3 regions of the Lentibacillus daqui genome follow, and region 3 is predicted to be linked to each of the others. Evidence: riboswitches for the same ligand, from Rfam matches in the RefSeq annotation. Region 3 holds a riboswitch; each other region holds the start of a gene.
What was found. Region 3 has a riboswitch for S-adenosylmethionine ahead of O2S85_RS08690 (M20 metallopeptidase family protein). Riboswitches for the same ligand answer to the same signal wherever they lie in the genome.
Positions count from the first base shown of each region.

Region 1 (5,920 bases), 930 kb from region 3:
CAACTTGGTGATGATGTGGATGTAGAATACCAGACATTTCCGGATGGTGGAGAATTTATGACCGCACTGGCAGCCGGGGAAATCCAAGGCGGGCTTGTTGGACCGGGACCGGCAATGAATAATTACATTTCCGGAGTGGACGTCGAGGTAGTTGCAGGTTCATCGACTGGTGGAACCGTCGTTTTATCCCGAAAAGACAGTGGCATCAAGACCGTAGATGATATTAAGGACGCTACATTTATTACTCCGGGTATAGGTTGTACACATGATGTCCAGTATGAAACCTATATGAAGGAAGCGGGGATTACCTCAAACCGAACTGGCGGCCAGATGAAACATGTTACTGGCAAACCAGCCCAATATACGACGATGTTTGAGAAAGGGGAAGTTGACATTGCCGCAGCTCCGGAACCATGGGGATCAATGTTGGAACTGAAGGAAGAGGCAAATGTTCTACTTGATTTCGATGAAGTATCGTTTGGAGAAACATTACCGGCCGCAGTGTTTGTAACTAGTTCTGAATTGAAAGAAGAAAATCCGGAATTGGTACAAAAAATGGTTGATGCCCATAAAGCTTCTATTGATTATATTAATGAGCATCAGGACGAAGCGATTGATATAACCATTCAAAGTATTGATGACATTACCGGACAAAAAATGGAACGTGATGTGATGGAAAGCGCCTGGAAACGCACGAATTTCGTGTATGACGTTGATGAAGATACGATTCAGGAATTTGGGGATTCTTCCTTCGATTTGCAGTTTCTTAAGGAACAACCGGATTTTAGTGCCTTCGTTGACAAGAGTTTTATTGAAGAGTAAAGCGTGAGATTATTAAAAAAATAACTACCGCCAGTCTAATGTTTGCTTGCCTGACTGGATAAACGCCAATATAAAAACAGCCTGCACCCAATGTTTGCAGGCTGTTAATTTTATTCTGTATTAACTGATGATAGGATCCGTCTGTCCTATTTTAAGAGAAAACCAGAACCGAAAGAAATTTCTCTTTATCCAAGTTGCGGTTCTTTGACTAAAGCGGATAATGCTTGTTTTAAATCCTGCTTTAAGTCATCTGCCTGTTCAATCCCAACAGAGAAACGTAATAACCGATCGTCTACACCTCGCTTCACCCGCTCTTCAATCGGTATGTCGGCATGGGTTTGTGTTGCCGGATAGGTAATAAAACTTTCCACACCTCCTAGACTTTCGGCAAATGTGATTAATTGTAATTGCTGTAAAAAAGGATCCACCCAGTCACTTTGTTGGAGACGGAACGATAGCATACCACCTTTACCAGGGTAAAGCACATCCACTACTTCATCCTGTTCGCGTAAAAAATGAGCAATGTCCCTGGCATTTTGCTGATGTTTTTCCATCCTTAGCGAAAGAGTTTTTAACCCGCGTATTAATAACCATGAATCAAATGGGGAAAGCACCGCCCCTGAGGCATTGTGAATGGTTGCTAATTGTTCACAAAGCTCGTTACCCTTTGCTGCCACCAATCCGGCCAACACATCATTATGCCCGCCGATATATTTGGTCGCACTATGAATCACAATATCTGCCCCCAGCTCCAATGGGCGTTGTAAGTACGGGGTGAGAAATGTATTGTCCACAATTAATAATAGCTGATGCTTTTTCGCTAGCTTGGCAATCTGTTTGATATCAACTTCCTGCATCAATGGATTGGTCGGTGTTTCAATTAAAATCGCCTTCGTGTTGTTCGTGATGAGACTCTCGGTTTGGCCCAGGTCGGTAAAATCACTATAAGACGTCTGAATCTGATAGTGATCGGCATAATGATCGAGCAGCCGGTATGTACCGCCATAGATATCTTCAGTTGCAATGAGTTCATCACCGGAATGAAACAGCGAAAACACTAGCTGAATTGCTGCCATTCCGGAACTACAGGCATACCCCTGATCACCCGCTTCCAGATTGGCGATACCTTCTTCCAATAGATAGCGGGTCGGATTTTTTGTCCGGGTGTAATCATACCCGGTTGACTGGTTAAGCCCCCGATGTTTATAGGCGGTTGACAGATAAATAGGCGGATTAATAGCCCCTGTAGACGCATCACTGTTGTTTCCCAGTTGTGCTAATCTTGTTTCAATACTTCTCTTAGTCATCTCATCATCTCCTGGTAAAGAATAAAAACAGTCTCTACTTAAAGATAAGAAGAGACTGTTGCATTATCGTTGGCACTCTTCTTATCTTCAAGCATCACGCTTCTGGAATTGGCACAGTACCTGGGATTGTAATTCCGCAAGTCTGTTGCCGAGGTTTCCAAGGGCCAGTCCCTCCACCTCTCTGGATAAGAAACAATTATATAATTTTAAATATTAATCCATACAATACAATTTTCCGGTTGAAAAGTCAAGCAAGACAGACAATAAAACTACGCTGAAAAAGTGCAAAGGGATAGCTATCGATGTTGGGCAAGTTTGTTTCAGCATTGATACCATTCCTGAAAATTTTGGGAATCACCGATGAATTTCACCAATCCGCCATAAAATTAGTGAAAATCGCCGATATCAAAACCGCCGATAAAATGAAACTACATTTGGGATCCTTATTGAGAGTTCATGCAGGGAAAGCTTTCCACACCGCAATTAGCCAGATAAGTGAGCAAAGTTAGACGCGCACTCTTAGGGTTTTGTGATATGATGAAGGCAAAGGGGAGGTACATATGATATTTACGTCGATTGATTTTGAAACGGCGAATGCGAAACGGCATAGTCCGTGCGCGGTTGGGATTGTGGTTGCCAATGAACATGAGATTATCGATGAATACTATACGTTAATCAATCCGTTGATGCAATTTAATTCATTCAATATTGAAGTACATGGAATTACAAGTCGTGATGTTGAAAACCAGCCAACATTTGCGGAAATTTGGCCAACTCTAAACGAATACCTTACTGATCATCTGGTGATCGCCCATAATGCCAGTTTTGATATGAGCGTAATCCGTAATACGCTGGATTACTTTAACATGCCATATCCGTCAATGGATTATTTATGTACTGCAAATATTTCCAGAAGGGTATGGCCGGAACTAATGAATCATAAATTGAATACAGTCGCTGTTCATCACGGGATTACGTTTGAACATCACCACGCTTTGGAGGATGCTCGGGTCGCGGCAAAAATTTTTCAACAGGCAGTTGATCAGCATGGTGGTCTGCTGGACTCACTACTTGCCCACTGTAAAATGGAAAAAGGCCGGATTTTTGAGCATGGGTATAAGACACCGAGGATGAAACGATCCAAACAACCAAGACGAATTAATTTCTCACATATGTAAATAGGAAAACGGTCCGTCACCCATGCTGGACCGTTTTTATCGTATATTCGACATAGGTCTTATCACATCACACTTTTAAAAATGGGTTGATTCGCCAGCTTTTGCTGTTATCCGGAAGAGCTATTTATATTCCATTTTCAAGGCTTTATTTGCATTCTTTAAATCATTCTGCAACAGTTTTTTCAAATCATATGCCGGATATTCACCCCTCTCAAACATATAGGCAAAGACATTCCCGTGTGTTTCAATCGCTTTTTGCAAATGTTTATTTAATGTATCTCGTAACACAGGGGTAGCTATTTCAGTGATGGAGGCACCATAATTCTTGACACAACTTTTTGTTAATACTAATAGGTCGCCAGCATAAAAACCGTCCCCAAGATTGCGAAAATCCTCTTCATCTTCCTCTGTTTCACAAGGTGCCAAGGAATAAAATTGAGTCAGTTCCTTCAAGTTATTTTCCATATCCTTAATGCATTGCAGATAAAGATTCCGCAGCATGTCATCACTTACTTCTCCTATCGCATGTTTCAATTTCATTAACCCAATTGATTGAAAGGCAACAAGTTCATGTACTTCCAGTGTTTCATGCCAAGCGAGATGCTTTGGCCGATTGCGCTCTGATGATTCCATTGATTTATGTTCCTCCCTTTAAACTAGTCAATGTCACTATATTCATTTAAACCCGGGACGGTACAGGAAACCAGGATTTTGGGCGAATATCCGATTTAGAAACTTTGCTGTAATTTAGAAATTAAGCAGAACAAAAATTCAGGCTCTGTTCTGCTTATGCCAGAATAGGCCCCGTCCGGCTCCAGCGCCCAGCGGCTAGCAAACTTCAGGTTTCTTCCTACGATAAGTCAACATCGGTTCGTAAGTTAAAGGAAGGCCGACTAAGAACGGCCTTTGCGGCCAACGTCGGCATACCCCTTTTGCAGGGGCATGTTTCCTTTATCTCGTCAGAACCCTTCCAGTTTGTACGCCGCTAACCGGACGCTTGCACCTTTGTTTTTTATCATTGGAAAAACTGTGATAGTATAATAGTATTATAGTTCGAAAAAGTCATACTGATAAAAAGCTTTTTCGTTTTTCCAAATTAAAGGGGAGATTACATATGAATTTAATGGAAGAATTACAGCAGGAACTTGCACCGGATCGCGTGACGAAAAATGAAACCGTATTGGAACAGCATAGCAGTGATGAATCCTATCATACACCACATTTGCCTGAAGTTGTTGTTTTTCCGGAAACGGCCGAGGAAGTGAGTCGCGTTATTAAACTGGCAAACAAGTACGAGCAGACAGTTGTCCCATTTGGTGTTGCATCCAGCCTGGAAGGAAATGTTATTCCCTATGAATCGAGCATTGTTGTGGATTTTTCCTTGATGAACAAGGTTTTGGAAATAAGGGAAAATGACTTTCTTGTCAAAGTGCAGCCTGGTGTTACCCGTTCACAGCTTGATAAGGAACTAAAAAAGTATGGCATGTTTTTTTCTGTTGACCCTGGCGCTGATGCCACGCTTGGCGGGATGGCGGCAACAAATGCCAGTGGCACAACGGCTGTCCGATATGGGATTATGCGTGATCAGGTCCGCGATATGGAAGTGGTTCTCGCCGATGGATCGATCATTCATACAGGCAATCTGGCAGCGAAATCTTCATCTGGTTATCATTTAAATGGTCTTTTCGTTGGATCTGAAGGAACACTTGGCTGTTTTACCGAATTAACATTACGGGTTTATGGTATTCCGGAATATACGATGGCAGCCAGGGCTTCCTTTCACAGTGTTGATGATGCAGTAGAAGCGGTCACTGCCATTTTACAGGCAGGTGTACCGATTGCCCGGGTCGAACTGGCGGATGCCCAATCGATTAAACAAATGAACTGGTTTAGCGAGACTGAATATCAGGAAGTGCCAACCGTCTTTTTGGAATTTCACGGAAATGAAGCAGGGCTTAAGCAGGATGTCGATTTTACCCGGGAGATTGTGATGGATCATAACTGTCAGGATATTGAGTTTGAAACCGATACGGCGGGCAGAAACCGGTTGTGGGAAGCAAGACATAACGTTGCATACGCCTATATTCACGGCAATCCCGGCAAGAAACAAATGGTAACCGATGTTTGTGTGCCGATTTCAGAGCTTGCGGGGGCAATAAAAGATGCCCGTGAAGCAGTAGAAACATCGGGACTTGACGGTGGAATTGTCGGCCATGTCGGTGATGGTAATTACCACATCTTGTTAATGGTTGATGTAAATGATCAAACCGATATTGATAAAGCGAACATCGTAAACGAACATATTGTCAATTATGCCCTTGCTCGTGGTGGTACTTGTACAGGTGAACATGGTGTCGGGATCGGCAAACGAAAATATGCGAAAAAAGAACATGGCGCTTCATTGGAAGTCATGCGTGCGATTAAACAAGCACTCGATCCTAAAGGTATTTTGAATCCGGGGAAGGTTATATAAGGTTCGTTTAGGGTGAACAGTTTCCCATTATGCTAATGCGTTAAAGTGGATGGGGAATTGTTCTTGATTTTCTTGGATTATCAAGATGTCGTGAGAACCGTGTTTTATATCAAAAGTGGTGCGACATGAACGTGCCGGAA
Region 1 is NZ_CP114176.1:2,644,090-2,650,009, reverse strand. Features, by position in the region: gene O2S85_RS13420 (aliphatic sulfonate ABC transporter substrate-binding protein) at 1-822, shown strand, start outside; gene O2S85_RS13415 (methionine biosynthesis PLP-dependent protein) at 1,008-2,129, opposite strand; SAM riboswitch class I at 2,208-2,321, opposite strand; gene O2S85_RS13410 (hypothetical protein) at 2,432-2,638, shown strand; gene O2S85_RS13405 (3'-5' exonuclease) at 2,690-3,307, shown strand; gene O2S85_RS13400 (spore coat protein) at 3,428-3,940, opposite strand; gene O2S85_RS13395 (FAD-binding oxidoreductase) at 4,422-5,780, shown strand.
Region 1: another riboswitch for S-adenosylmethionine. It lies ahead of O2S85_RS13415 (methionine biosynthesis PLP-dependent protein); the one in region 3 lies ahead of O2S85_RS08690 (M20 metallopeptidase family protein).

Region 2 (5,920 bases), 770 kb from region 3:
GTTACCCAAAACTTAGTAACGTATGTAGAAGGGTTACAGGTTTCCAAATACTTCATCGTAGCCATTATTGTTCTCGTTTACTTGATATTAGGGTTTTTTCTTGATCAAATGGCAATCTTGATTTTAATGGTACCGATAACGTTCCCAATTATTACAGCACTCGGGTTTAACCCAATATGGTTTGGCATTATAATTACCAAAGCAGCGGAAATTGGCTTGGTAACACCGCCTGTAGGAATGAACGTATTTGTTGCTTCAGGTGCAGCAGGGGTGAAAACAACAGAAACGTTTAAAGGTGTGTTTTGGTTTGTTGTAACTGATTTAATTATTTTAATTATACTGATGCTAGTTCCATCTATTGCAACCTGGTTACCGGCTACGATGGATCAATAAATATTTTATTTTAATAAGAGGAGAGGTTACATATGGAATTTAATCTAACAGAAGAAAACTTGGCTATCAAAAATTCAGTCAAAGTTTTTGCTGAAAGGGAAATCAAACCTGTTATTGGAGAATTTGAACAAAATCATCGGTTTCCAAAAGAAATTTTACGGAAGATGGGGGAGCAAGGTTATTTTGGATCCTGTTTTCCTGAAAAAGTGGGCGGGTCAGAAATGGGTTTTGTTAATTTAGCGATTATTTGCGAGGAAATTTCTAAGGCTCACCCAGCGCTTGGATATGCATTCAATATGCAATCCATGACCTGTCCGTTTACTATTTTAAATTGGGGATCAGATGAGCAGATTCAAAAATATGTGCCAAGTTTGATAGCCGCAGAGAAAATCGGTATGTTCGCACTCACTGAGCCCGGTGGTGGGTCGGATGCAGCAGGTTCTATGAAAACCGTTGCTGTAAAAGATGGTAACGAATATGTGATTAATGGTTCAAAGGTGTTTATTACATTTGCAAATGAAGCGGATTATGGGGTGTTATTTGCAAAAACGAATCCTGATGCAGGTCATCGAGGCATTTCCGCATTCATCATTGAAACCGACCGCCCAGGGTTTTCGGCTACCCCAATTGAGATGAGCGGTTTAGGTTATATGATGCGCAGCTGTGAAGTGTTTTTAGAGGATCATCGAATCCCAGAAGAAAATCTGCTTGGTAAAGAGGGTGAAGGGTTTAAAATTGCGATGAATGCACTGGATTATGGAAGATTAACAGTCCCTGCCAGGCTATTGGGAATTGCGCAAGGGTGTTTGGAATTGTCGATTGATTATGCAAATACCCGCGTACTTAAGGGTAATGCCATCGGAAACTATCAAATGATTCAGCACTTGATCGCCGATATGGTAGTCGAAGTCGAAGCGGCTCGCATGCTAGTTTACAAAAGTGCTTATTTAAAAGATAAAGGTGAATCAGCAACCCGAGAAAGTGCACATTCCAAATATTTTGCTTCCGAGATTACAACACGAGCAACTCGTGCTGCCTATGAAATTTTTGGTGGTTATGCCTTGACTGACGAGTATCCGATCATGAAGTATATGAACTATGCGAATATGTTGCACATGGGCGAAGGTGCACCAAATGTTCAACGAATCCTCATCGCGGAAGATGCATTGGGAATTAAGGATGCAAATCGGCATAAAATTCCACGGCGGTTTCATTTAGCGAGTGATTTGCAATAGAGTCGGACGTGGACAAGAAATGTTTCCTTTGTTGCCAAAACGTTTACATGGAGTGTGTGGTGGGACAGGGGGAGAGACAACGTCGAACTGAACTATTCCATTAGATATATGCTGTCCCAATCAGATAAGGAGGAATTTACAATGAAGCAAGCGTTGGAGGATATAAGGGTTCTTGATTTGTCGAGGGTTTTTGCGGGACCGGCTGGATCGATGATACTGGGTGATCTAGGAGCCGATGTGATTCGCGTGGAAGCGCCAGGAGGTACCGATAGTATTCGTGATTGGTGGCCTTTTGTTGATAATGAAAGTACATACTATCTATCGGCAAACCGTAATAAGCGAGCGATTACATTGAATTTAAAAAAGGCGTCGGGAAAAAAACTTTTTTTAGATCTTGTCAAAAATGCTGATGTGGTAATAGAAAATTTTAAAACAGGTACGATGGAGCGTTTAGGATTAGCGTATTCTGCTTTGGAAAAGGTCAATCCAAAAATAATTATGTGCTCAGTCACTGGATACGGTCAAACAGGTCCTTTTGCTAAAGAACCTGGTTTTGACCCGGTTTTGCAGGCGGTTGGCGGTTTAATGGATGTAACTGGTCAACCAGATGGAGAAGCAACACGTGTCGGGCTGCCAGTAGTAGACATTATGAGCTCATTATATACAGTAATTAGTATTCTTTCAGCAATAAGGATTAGAGATTTAACCGGTGAAGGTCAACAGATTGACATTTCTTTATTGGATGTGCAAGTTAGCTCTCTAGCAAATGTCGCGAGTAGTTATTTAATGAAGGGGAATGTTTCCAAAAGAGTAGGGAACAATCATAACAATATTGTTCCCTATCAGGTATTTCAATGCAAGGATAAACCTCTCATGGTGGCCTGCGGGAATGATCGGCAGTTTCAGAAGTTTTCCGAAATACTTGGCATGCCTTCATGGAGTAAAGAGGCTAAATTTAAAACAAATGCCAAACGCATTCAAAATCGGGAAGAATTAACAGACAAGATACAAAAAATAATGGTTTGGAAAGATGCAAATGAATGGTTTACACTACTTTCGGAAAAAGGAGTGCCTTCGGGTCCGGTCAATAATGTAAAAGAGGTGTTTGAACATCCGCAAGTTCAATCAAGAAAAATGGTTGAAGAAATACCACACCCTACTTTGGGTAAGGTGAAATTAGTGCGAAATCCAGTCATTTTTTCTAAAACGCCAATTTCGATTAAAAAACATCCCCCACTTTTGGGAGAACACACTGAACTATTTTTGCAGCAAGAGATGAGTCTTTCCAAAGAAGATATAGATCAATTAAAAGAAGAAGGGGCTATTTAGGGGTAAAGGAGGCCAGTAGATGCAGGTCAGTTCACTACGACTATTTGGTTGAAAGTTCCTTTTTTCTAGCCCATAATATTTATTAATATGGGGGGGGAGTACGATATGGTGAATTCACGTTTTAATCCAAATGTCATTTCCAAAGCTTTTGCAATCATCAGAGCATTTACCGATGAAAAATCAGACTGGGGAGTAAACGAACTGGCACGTTATCTGGAAATACCGGTAAGCTCCTTGCATCGTAATCTAAAAACGTTAAGAGATGAAAACATATTAGGTATATCCGCCCAAACCGGAAAATACACCATTGGGCCCGAACTCGTTCGAATGGCTTCCATTATATCGTCACAAGTAGAAATCAAACAGGTTGCCAGAACATTCATGGAGGAAATTTCATCCACGATTACTGAATCTGTCTATTTAGGACTATATCATCCACAGCATAGGAAGATTTCCTTTGTTGAGGGCGTACACAGCCAAAATCCTTTGCAATATGTTCTGGAAATCGGTGTGTTGCAATCTATCCATATTGCGGCAAGCGGAAAGGTCGTATTGGCTCACTTGGATGATGATGAAATTCAGAGGATTTTTGAAAAAGAGGCGGTTGACATTGATGAACAGGAACAAATTTGTGATGAAATAAAGCTAATACGCGAACAAGGCTATATGATTACTTTAGGTGAGCGATTGGCGGGTGCATCAGGTACTGCCGCTCCAATTTTTGATTCGACACAAAAGGTGATTGGTTGTATTACTTGTGTTATTCCTTTAAATCATTATGATGAAAAGCAAAAGTACAAAGTAGCAAAAAAAGTGATGGAAGGGGCGGCTAAGATTTCTTATGTTTTAGGATACAAGCAAGACTAAGTATAGATGGGACAGGGGATCGGATTTCCTGCCCCATTATTTTTTACAGAACAGAGATTGGAAAAAGAAACATTTATGTGTCCTAAAGCCCATTTTTCAAATAAGTATTGACATCATTTTTTCAATAATATACAATTCCTATAAAGTTAGTTTGATTTTAAGTTTTCTTATCATGAGAGGTGGAGGGAAAGGCCCGGTGAAGCTTCGGCAACAGGTTGTATGAAACACTGTGCCAAATCCTGCAGACATAGTCTGAAAGATAAGAAGGGAGCTAGGTTAGGATTTAAGTTCTGCCCCCTTCTTCTTCCAAAGCTGGAGGGGGGCTGGTTATATACACGACTTTCACCTCAAATTATTATGGAGGGATGATAAATGGAAAAGTCCCCGATTACGTACGACAATTTTCCTGGTGACCCTTTTAAAGATTTTCACCCGGTTGACGAGACACAAGGGGCATCTCCAATCTTACAATGGGCTTACGATTCATACGGAGATGGTGTTGTTTATGCTTGTAGCTTTGGTGCTGAGGGGATTGTATTAATTGATTTAATTTCAAAGGTGAAACAAGATGCAAGCGTTGTTTTTTTAGATACAGGGATTCATTTTCAAGAAACCTATGATTTGATTGATAAGGTAAAAGGTAAATATCCCGATCTTCGCATTGAATTAAAAAAGCCAGAGCTAACGTTGGAAGAACAAGCGGCGGAGTATGGTTCTGCCTTATGGACACGAAATCCGGATCAATGTTGTTTCATTCGGAAAATAAAACCACTGGAAGATGTTTTACAAGGCGCTCCTGCATGGATTTCCGGTCTTCGCAGGGAGCAGTCGGCAAGTCGTAAACATACTGATTTTGTGAATAAGGATCAACGTTTCAAGTCAATTAAGATTTGCCCGCTTATTCATTGGACGTGGGATGATGTATGGGCGTATATCAAAAACAATGATTTGCCATATAATGAACTACATGATCAGGGATATCCAAGCATTGGTTGTATTCCTTGTACGTCACGAGTAACGGATTCTGATGATCCCAGAGCAGGCAGATGGCAAGGATTTAATAAAACAGAGTGTGGATTGCATTTGCCAGGCAGTAACGGACAGTAACCTTATTGATATAATGGCTAATGACACTGTTTGTTTTAAACCTTAGTAAAGCGATATATTTAATAAATATAATTATGTTTATTGTGAGGTGAATTTGTTTTGGAATTACAAGTAAACAATAGCCCATTTAGTCAAGAACAAACCGATATTTTGCAACGTCTGCTTCCAACCTTGACAGAGACGCAAAAAGTTTGGCTGAGCGGATATTTGGCAGCTTCCCTGACAGTACAAAACGGGTTGACGGTGCCAAATCAGGAGCAAGCACCAACCAATATCGACCAACCCGCTTTAAGAGAAGTAACCATTTTATTCGGATCCGAGACCGGTAATGGGCAGACGTTGGCAGAGGAGCTAACTAAAAAAATAGAGGGGCAGGGTTTTAAGGTAACCTGCTCGGCCCTGGATGACTTTAAAGTAAAAAAGTTGAAGAATGTGCAAGACTTGCTGATTGTGACAGCCACGCATGGAGAAGGAGATCCTCCAGATAATGCCGTTTCCTTTTACGAATATTTGTTTAGCAGAAAAGCACCGAAACTAAAGGATTTGCGTTTTTCGGTACTTTCCTTGGGGGATCAGTCCTATGAGTTTTTCTGTCAAACAGGGAAAGATTTTGATAAACGGTTGGAGGAGTTAGGTGGGGAAAGACTTCATCCACGGGTTGATTGTGATGTTGATTTTGATGAACCCGCAGAAGAATGGATAAACGGTGTATTAGAAAAAGTGTGTGAAGCGAAAAAAGCCGTTCCGCAATCGGACGATGCACATACCCAACAGGTGGGGAGTCAAACACAAGAACATGATCTGCCAACCTATTCCAGAACTAATCCATTTCAGGCAGAAATCTTGGAAAATCTCAATTTGAATGGTCGCGGATCAAATAAAGAAACGCGTCATCTGGAATTATCACTGGAGGGGTCTAATTTTTCCTTTGAACCGGGTGATAGTGTAGGGATCATCCCGGAAAACGATCCAATTCTGGTAAATCAACT
Region 2 is NZ_CP114176.1:944,073-949,992, forward strand. Features, by position in the region: gene O2S85_RS04935 (TRAP transporter large permease) at 1-393, shown strand, start outside; gene O2S85_RS04940 (acyl-CoA dehydrogenase family protein) at 426-1,628, shown strand; gene O2S85_RS04945 (CaiB/BaiF CoA transferase family protein) at 1,770-2,957, shown strand; gene O2S85_RS04950 (IclR family transcriptional regulator) at 3,063-3,824, shown strand; SAM riboswitch class I at 3,989-4,090, shown strand; gene O2S85_RS04955 (phosphoadenylyl-sulfate reductase) at 4,197-4,931, shown strand; gene O2S85_RS04960 (assimilatory sulfite reductase (NADPH) flavoprotein subunit) at 5,031-5,920, shown strand, end outside.
Region 2: another riboswitch for S-adenosylmethionine. It lies ahead of O2S85_RS04955 (phosphoadenylyl-sulfate reductase); the one in region 3 lies ahead of O2S85_RS08690 (M20 metallopeptidase family protein).

Region 3 (5,920 bases):
AGCCTGAGCAATTGACTTTTTATCCAATGCGTATTGAAGCGCCTGACGAGCCTTAATATCGTCAAACGGAGCCTCTGTTTTATCCATTGAAATAATGTTATACCCATTCATGTAGGTAACCGGGTCTAATTCTGCATTAGCATCAATAACATCAAACAAATCGGCTGGAATGCTTTCAACATAATCGTATATTCCTGTCTTTAATCCATTTACCATTACTTGTGGGTCTTTCACAATTTGAAAATTAAGTTTATCAAGGTAAGCCACTTTCTCTCCGGTTAAACCATTCCAATCTGTTTCTTCACGAGCTGTGTAATCATCAAACCGGGTTAAAACAATTTCATTTCCTTTATCCCATTTTTCAAATTGATATGGGCCAGTTCCAATAAGCTGGTTCTGCTTAAGCGGCTTATCATCTGCTTCGTTGGCAATTTCCTCAGGTATGACAATCAAGGCTGATTTTGGAGCAGTCATATCGGAAACAAAAGCATGGTAAATTTCCTTTAATTTAATTTCAACCGTATACGCATCAATCGCTTTTACTCGCTTAATATATTTACCAGTAATCTTCCCGACAGAGGATACTTTTTCCCAACGTTCAATGGAGGCAACAACGTCATCAGCTGTCACGGTGGCGCCATTATGAAATTTCACCCCTTTACGCAACTGAATAGTATAGGTCTTTTCGTCATCACTAAGCTTATAGTCCTTTGCAATCATTGGTTTTGCACCAAAATCCTGATCTAAGGCAAATAGAGTTTCAAACATATTCCAAGCGATGTCTCTTGTGGCAGTCGCAGAAATATACATCCAGTCAAGGGAATCCGGCTCAGATCCGATCGCCACATTCAGCTCTCCTCCCTTAACCGGGGTACCGTCTGTTTCTTTATCTGCATTCTGACTGTTACTATCCTTTGAACAGCCAATTAAACCAATAATGACTAATGAGATTATTAAACGTAATATGATTTGCAATGATTTGTAAACCTTCATCACACTCCCCCATGTTCATCGCTCATATTTAAAACAAATAATAAGAAACAATTTTCGTAAATGCCTTTTCAATATTCAACAACGCCCGCTCATCGATATCAAAATTCGGGTGATGATGTGGGAAATGTGTGCTTTCATCATCATTTCGTGAACCAACCCGGAAGTATGTACCTGGTTTTTCTAATAGAAAGTAGGAGAAATCTTCAGCACCCATGCCTGTTTCAAGATCAACAACCGAACTCTCTAAAAAAGTTTCACTTAATAGCTTTTTGACTGTTTCCGTTTCTGTTTGATGGTTATACAATGCTGGATAACCAAATAAATAATCTATTTTCGCTGTTGCCTGAAAACCGGCTGCAATGCCGTTTACAATTGAATAAATCTGCTCGCTCACTTGCGTTCTTACTTTTTCATCAAATGTACGTACCGTTCCTTCCAATCGTGCAGTTTCAGGGATAACGTTAAATGCATTTCCCGCCTGAAACACACCAAGCGTGACGACCGCCGATTTTAATGGATCGACTCTCCGGCTGACGATTTTTTGCAAGGCATTGACAATATCACTGCCAATAACAATCGGATCATTGGATTGATGTGGCCTTGCTCCATGGCCTCCAGTTCCTTCAATTGTAATTTCAAATTTGTCGACTGCAGCTGCTTTATATCCTGCCCCTACACCAATTTTCCCCAATGGAATGTCAGATGCAAGATGTGCAGCGAATACGTAGTCTACGCCATCTAGTACATTTTCTTCTATCATATATTTTGCTCCCCCGGGAGGCAGCTCTTCAGCAGGTTGGAAAATGAAGATGATCGTACCATTTATATACCGGCGATACTTGCTGAGGGTTTTAGCTGTTCCCAATAAAGCAGCGGTATGACCATCATGACCGCATGCATGCATGACACCAGGGTTTAATGATTTATATGGTACATCCTTTTGATCTTCAATCGGCAAGGCATCGAAATCTGCGCGCAATGCAATTGTTTTTCCGGGTTGATTTCCTTCCAAAATGCCGATGAGTCCATTACCACCAATGTTTGTCCTTACCTTCAGTCCGAATCCGATCAGTTTTTCTTCAATAAATTTAGCAGTGTTTTCTTCTTGAAATGAAAGTTCCGGGTGTTGGTGCATATACCTTCTCCAACCGATAATTTCCTCCAAATTCTGATCCAGCTCTGAATAAATCGATTCAAGAATATTGTTTTGCTCCTTAATGTTCATGCTCCTTCTCCCCCTTTTTTTATGATTAAATAGCTAAAAAATCCTCTTCCTTTAAGACAAGAAGAGGGTAAACCACATTTAATCACATATGGCTCCTTCTTATCTTCTGAACACATACACGTTCACAGGAATTAGCACAGTACTGCCACAGTCTGTTGCCAGGTATCACAGGGCCAGTCCCTCCACCTTTCTTGATAAGAATCTTTAATTGTTGATTGATTTTAATGTTAACAATACTGGTAGGGATTGTCAACATAAAATACGCAGCCCACATACATTTTATGCTTGATCCCCACAAAAAAGCCCACACCATACATAATGATGTGAGCACTTATCTCTTGTAATCATCCAGAAAATCCTTTTGAAAACTTGTATGTGGTTGTTCATCCTTTTCAAGATTCGTCAACTTCCTAAATGGGTTTTTGCCGTATTTTGTGGTTAATTCATCAATTGCCTTATTGAGCTTTTCCTTTTCCGCTTCCTGCTCATACGTGAATAAATCCAGTTGGTAGGCGATATTTTGTTTCTCATCCACATCCTGAACCGTTATACCAAGCAAACGGATTGGCTCCAAATTCCAGTGTTTTTGAAATAATTCATTGGCAGCTTGAAGAATATCCTCTTTTGTCTCAATATATGTTTGCAGTTTTTTGCTTCTGGTAATTGTTTTGCGGTCATGATAGCGAATCATGATTTGAACACTGCTTCCTGCTGCCTGTTTTCGTCTCATCCTGCGTTCCACATTTTCAGCAAGCTGGTGCATCAGTTTACGGATTTCTGTTTCATCGGTCGTATCTTCAGGTAATGTTTGTGAACTGCCAATGCTTTTAAACTCATTAACAGCATCTGGATCAACCGGTCTTGGATCCACGCCATTAGCCCGGTTTTGTAATCGTTCTCCATTAATTCCCAAAACCTGTTTAAGCTGGTATACATCATGACGGGCCAAATCACCAATGGTTATGACATCAATCGCGTTTAATTTACGGGCTGTTTTTTCCCCAACGCCATACATTTCACCAACTGGAAGTGGCCATAACTTCTGAGGAAGATCACGCTTACGAAGAATGGTAATCCCCATTGGCTTTTTCATATCGGAGGCCATTTTTGCCAAAAATTTATTTGGCGCAATGCCAATGCTGCAAGGTAAATCCAGCTCGTTTTTGATTTGTTTCTGCAATTTTTCGGCAATCGTAATCGGATCGCCAAGCTGTTCGCATTCCGTAATATCCATATAACCTTCGTCAATGGAGACCGGTTGTACGAACGGGGTGATTGCAGCAAGCATTTTAAACATTTCCGTTGAAGCGGTTCGATATCGATCAAAATTAGGTCTCATGACAATCAAATTGGGACATAGTTTGCGTGCCTGCCACAATGTCATCGTTGTTTTAACCCCTTTTTCCCTGGCCTCGTAACTGCTGGTTACCACAATTCCTTTTCGTTCCTCAGGATTTCCGGCAATTGCCAGCGGTTTCCCTTTTAGCTTAGGATTATAAGCCATTTCAACTGATGCATAAAAACAATTCATATCAATATGGAAAATTACCCGTCCGTTTTTCGGATACCATTGAGACATGTTATCCACCCTTTGCGAACTGTTGTTTCTAACATTATAACATATATGAAGAGGCTGGGACAAAACTCCAGTAAATAAAAATTAAGGCGTAGGAGCTTACACTAAAAAAGTGTAGGCCCCACGCCTTTTTTGACATTATTTTAGTAAACAAAAAGGACACCCTTTGATAAAATTAAAGTAACTACACAATAATTTATGGAGGTGTCCTTATGTTTAAACATTATACCATGAATCAGGTAGTTTTGCCGCTAGATTTAGAAATTAAATTGAAAGAGAATGATATTGCTTTTGCGATCAATGATCTTGTCGAGAGTATTCCTGAAGAGGTTTTCGATGACTTTATACGACAAACCGGCCGTCCTGCGTACCATCCTCGCATGATGTTGAAAGTCATTTTGTGTGGGTATACGCAATCCGTGTTTTCTGGTCGTAAAATAGAAGCTTTATTACAGGATAGTATCCGCATGATGTGGTTGGCTCAAGGACATGAACCCAGCTATCGCACGATCAATCGATTCCGTTCTAATCCACACAGCGAAAAGTTATTGCGTGAATGCTTTGTCCAGTTCCGGAATCAGCTTGTGGAAAAGGAATTGATTGAAGAGGAAGCCATTTTTATTGATGGTACAAAAATTGAAGCGAACGCCAATAAGTTCACCTTTGTGTGGCGGAAATCCGTTGAAAAATATAGTGATAAGCTAATCGAAAAGTCCAATCAACTGTATGATGAGCTGTTGGAGAAGGAGATCATCCCGGCAATAGAGCGAGAAACAGAAGAGGAACTTTCCGTTAAAGAAATGGGAGAAGTAGTCGAAAAGTTAGATGAAAAGGTTGAGGAATACGATAAAAAAATCGAAGCTTGTGAGGTTGGTAGCGAACGAAAGAAAATCCGTTCCGAACGTAAATTTCCAAAACAAGCTCGCAAGAAATTTACCGATTTCATCAACCGTAAACAAAAGTATCAAAACGATATGGAGATTTTTGGTGATCGCAATAGTTACTCAAAAACGGATCCAGATGCGACGTTTATGCGCATGAAGGATGACTACATGAAGAACGGTCAATTGAAAGCTGGTTACAATGTCCAGATTGCAACGGAAGGTCAATACGCGCTCGCTTACGATGTTTTCCCAAACCCGACGGATACACGCACCTTAATTCCTTTTCTCGACTCGATTGAAGAAAACTTTTTCGAACTGCCGGAACACGTTGTCGCGGATGCCGGATATGGCAGTGAACAGAATTATGAAGATATCATCGAGAACCGAAATCGAACGCCACTTATTACATACAATCAATATCGAAAGGAGAAGAAAAAGAAGCATAAGGACAACGCTTTTCATGTAGATAATTGGGATTATAATGAGGACGAAGATACTTTTCTGTGCCCAAATGGACGGAAAGTACGATTTAGCCATCATTCCAAACGAACAGACAGGTACGGATTCACCCGTGAATTTAAAGTGTACGAATGTGAGCACTGTTCGGGCTGTCCACTCCGCGATTTATGCACGAAAGCAAAAGAAGGGAACAACCGAAGAGTCTACATTAATGAAAAGTGGGAATCCCAAAAAGAATATGTACGTGCGAAGCTTTCAGACGAGAAAACTGGTGAAATTTACGGAAAACGTAAAATCGATGTAGAACCAGCGTTCGGCTTTCTGAAGGCTAATTTGCGTTTCACTCGTTTTTCCGTTAGAGGAAAACAGAAAGTGAAAAATGAATTAGGAATTGCATTGATGGCGGTGAACTTGAGAAAGTACACCGCCACGAACAGTAAATTAGTACCGGAAGATAGAAACAACTCCACAAAAAAGGTTCCAAGCAAACTTTTGATTTGCTTGGAACCTTTTTATTTACTATTTTTGGCTAGTTATGTCCCAGCCTCTTCGTGAAATTCCAGTTATTATTGTTTGGCTGCTTCTTGAGCAATTGCAGTGATTAATTCCGTAACTTTGACCAGTTCGTCAACAGGAATGCGTTCATTGGTCGTATGAATATCCTCATAACCAACGGCTAAATTCACCGTTGGAATGCCAAATCCAGCAATCACGTTCGCATCACTACCGCCGCCGCTTTTTAACAATTTGCTCTCCCTGCCGATTGCTTTGGCAGCATTGCGA
Region 3 is NZ_CP114176.1:1,718,039-1,723,958, reverse strand. Features, by position in the region: gene O2S85_RS08695 (ABC transporter substrate-binding protein) at 1-993, opposite strand, end outside; gene O2S85_RS08690 (M20 metallopeptidase family protein) at 1,022-2,218, opposite strand; SAM riboswitch class I at 2,315-2,419, opposite strand; gene O2S85_RS08685 (DNA polymerase IV) at 2,550-3,797, opposite strand; gene O2S85_RS08680 (IS1182 family transposase) at 4,007-5,692, shown strand; gene O2S85_RS08675 (M20/M25/M40 family metallo-hydrolase) at 5,704-5,920, opposite strand, start outside.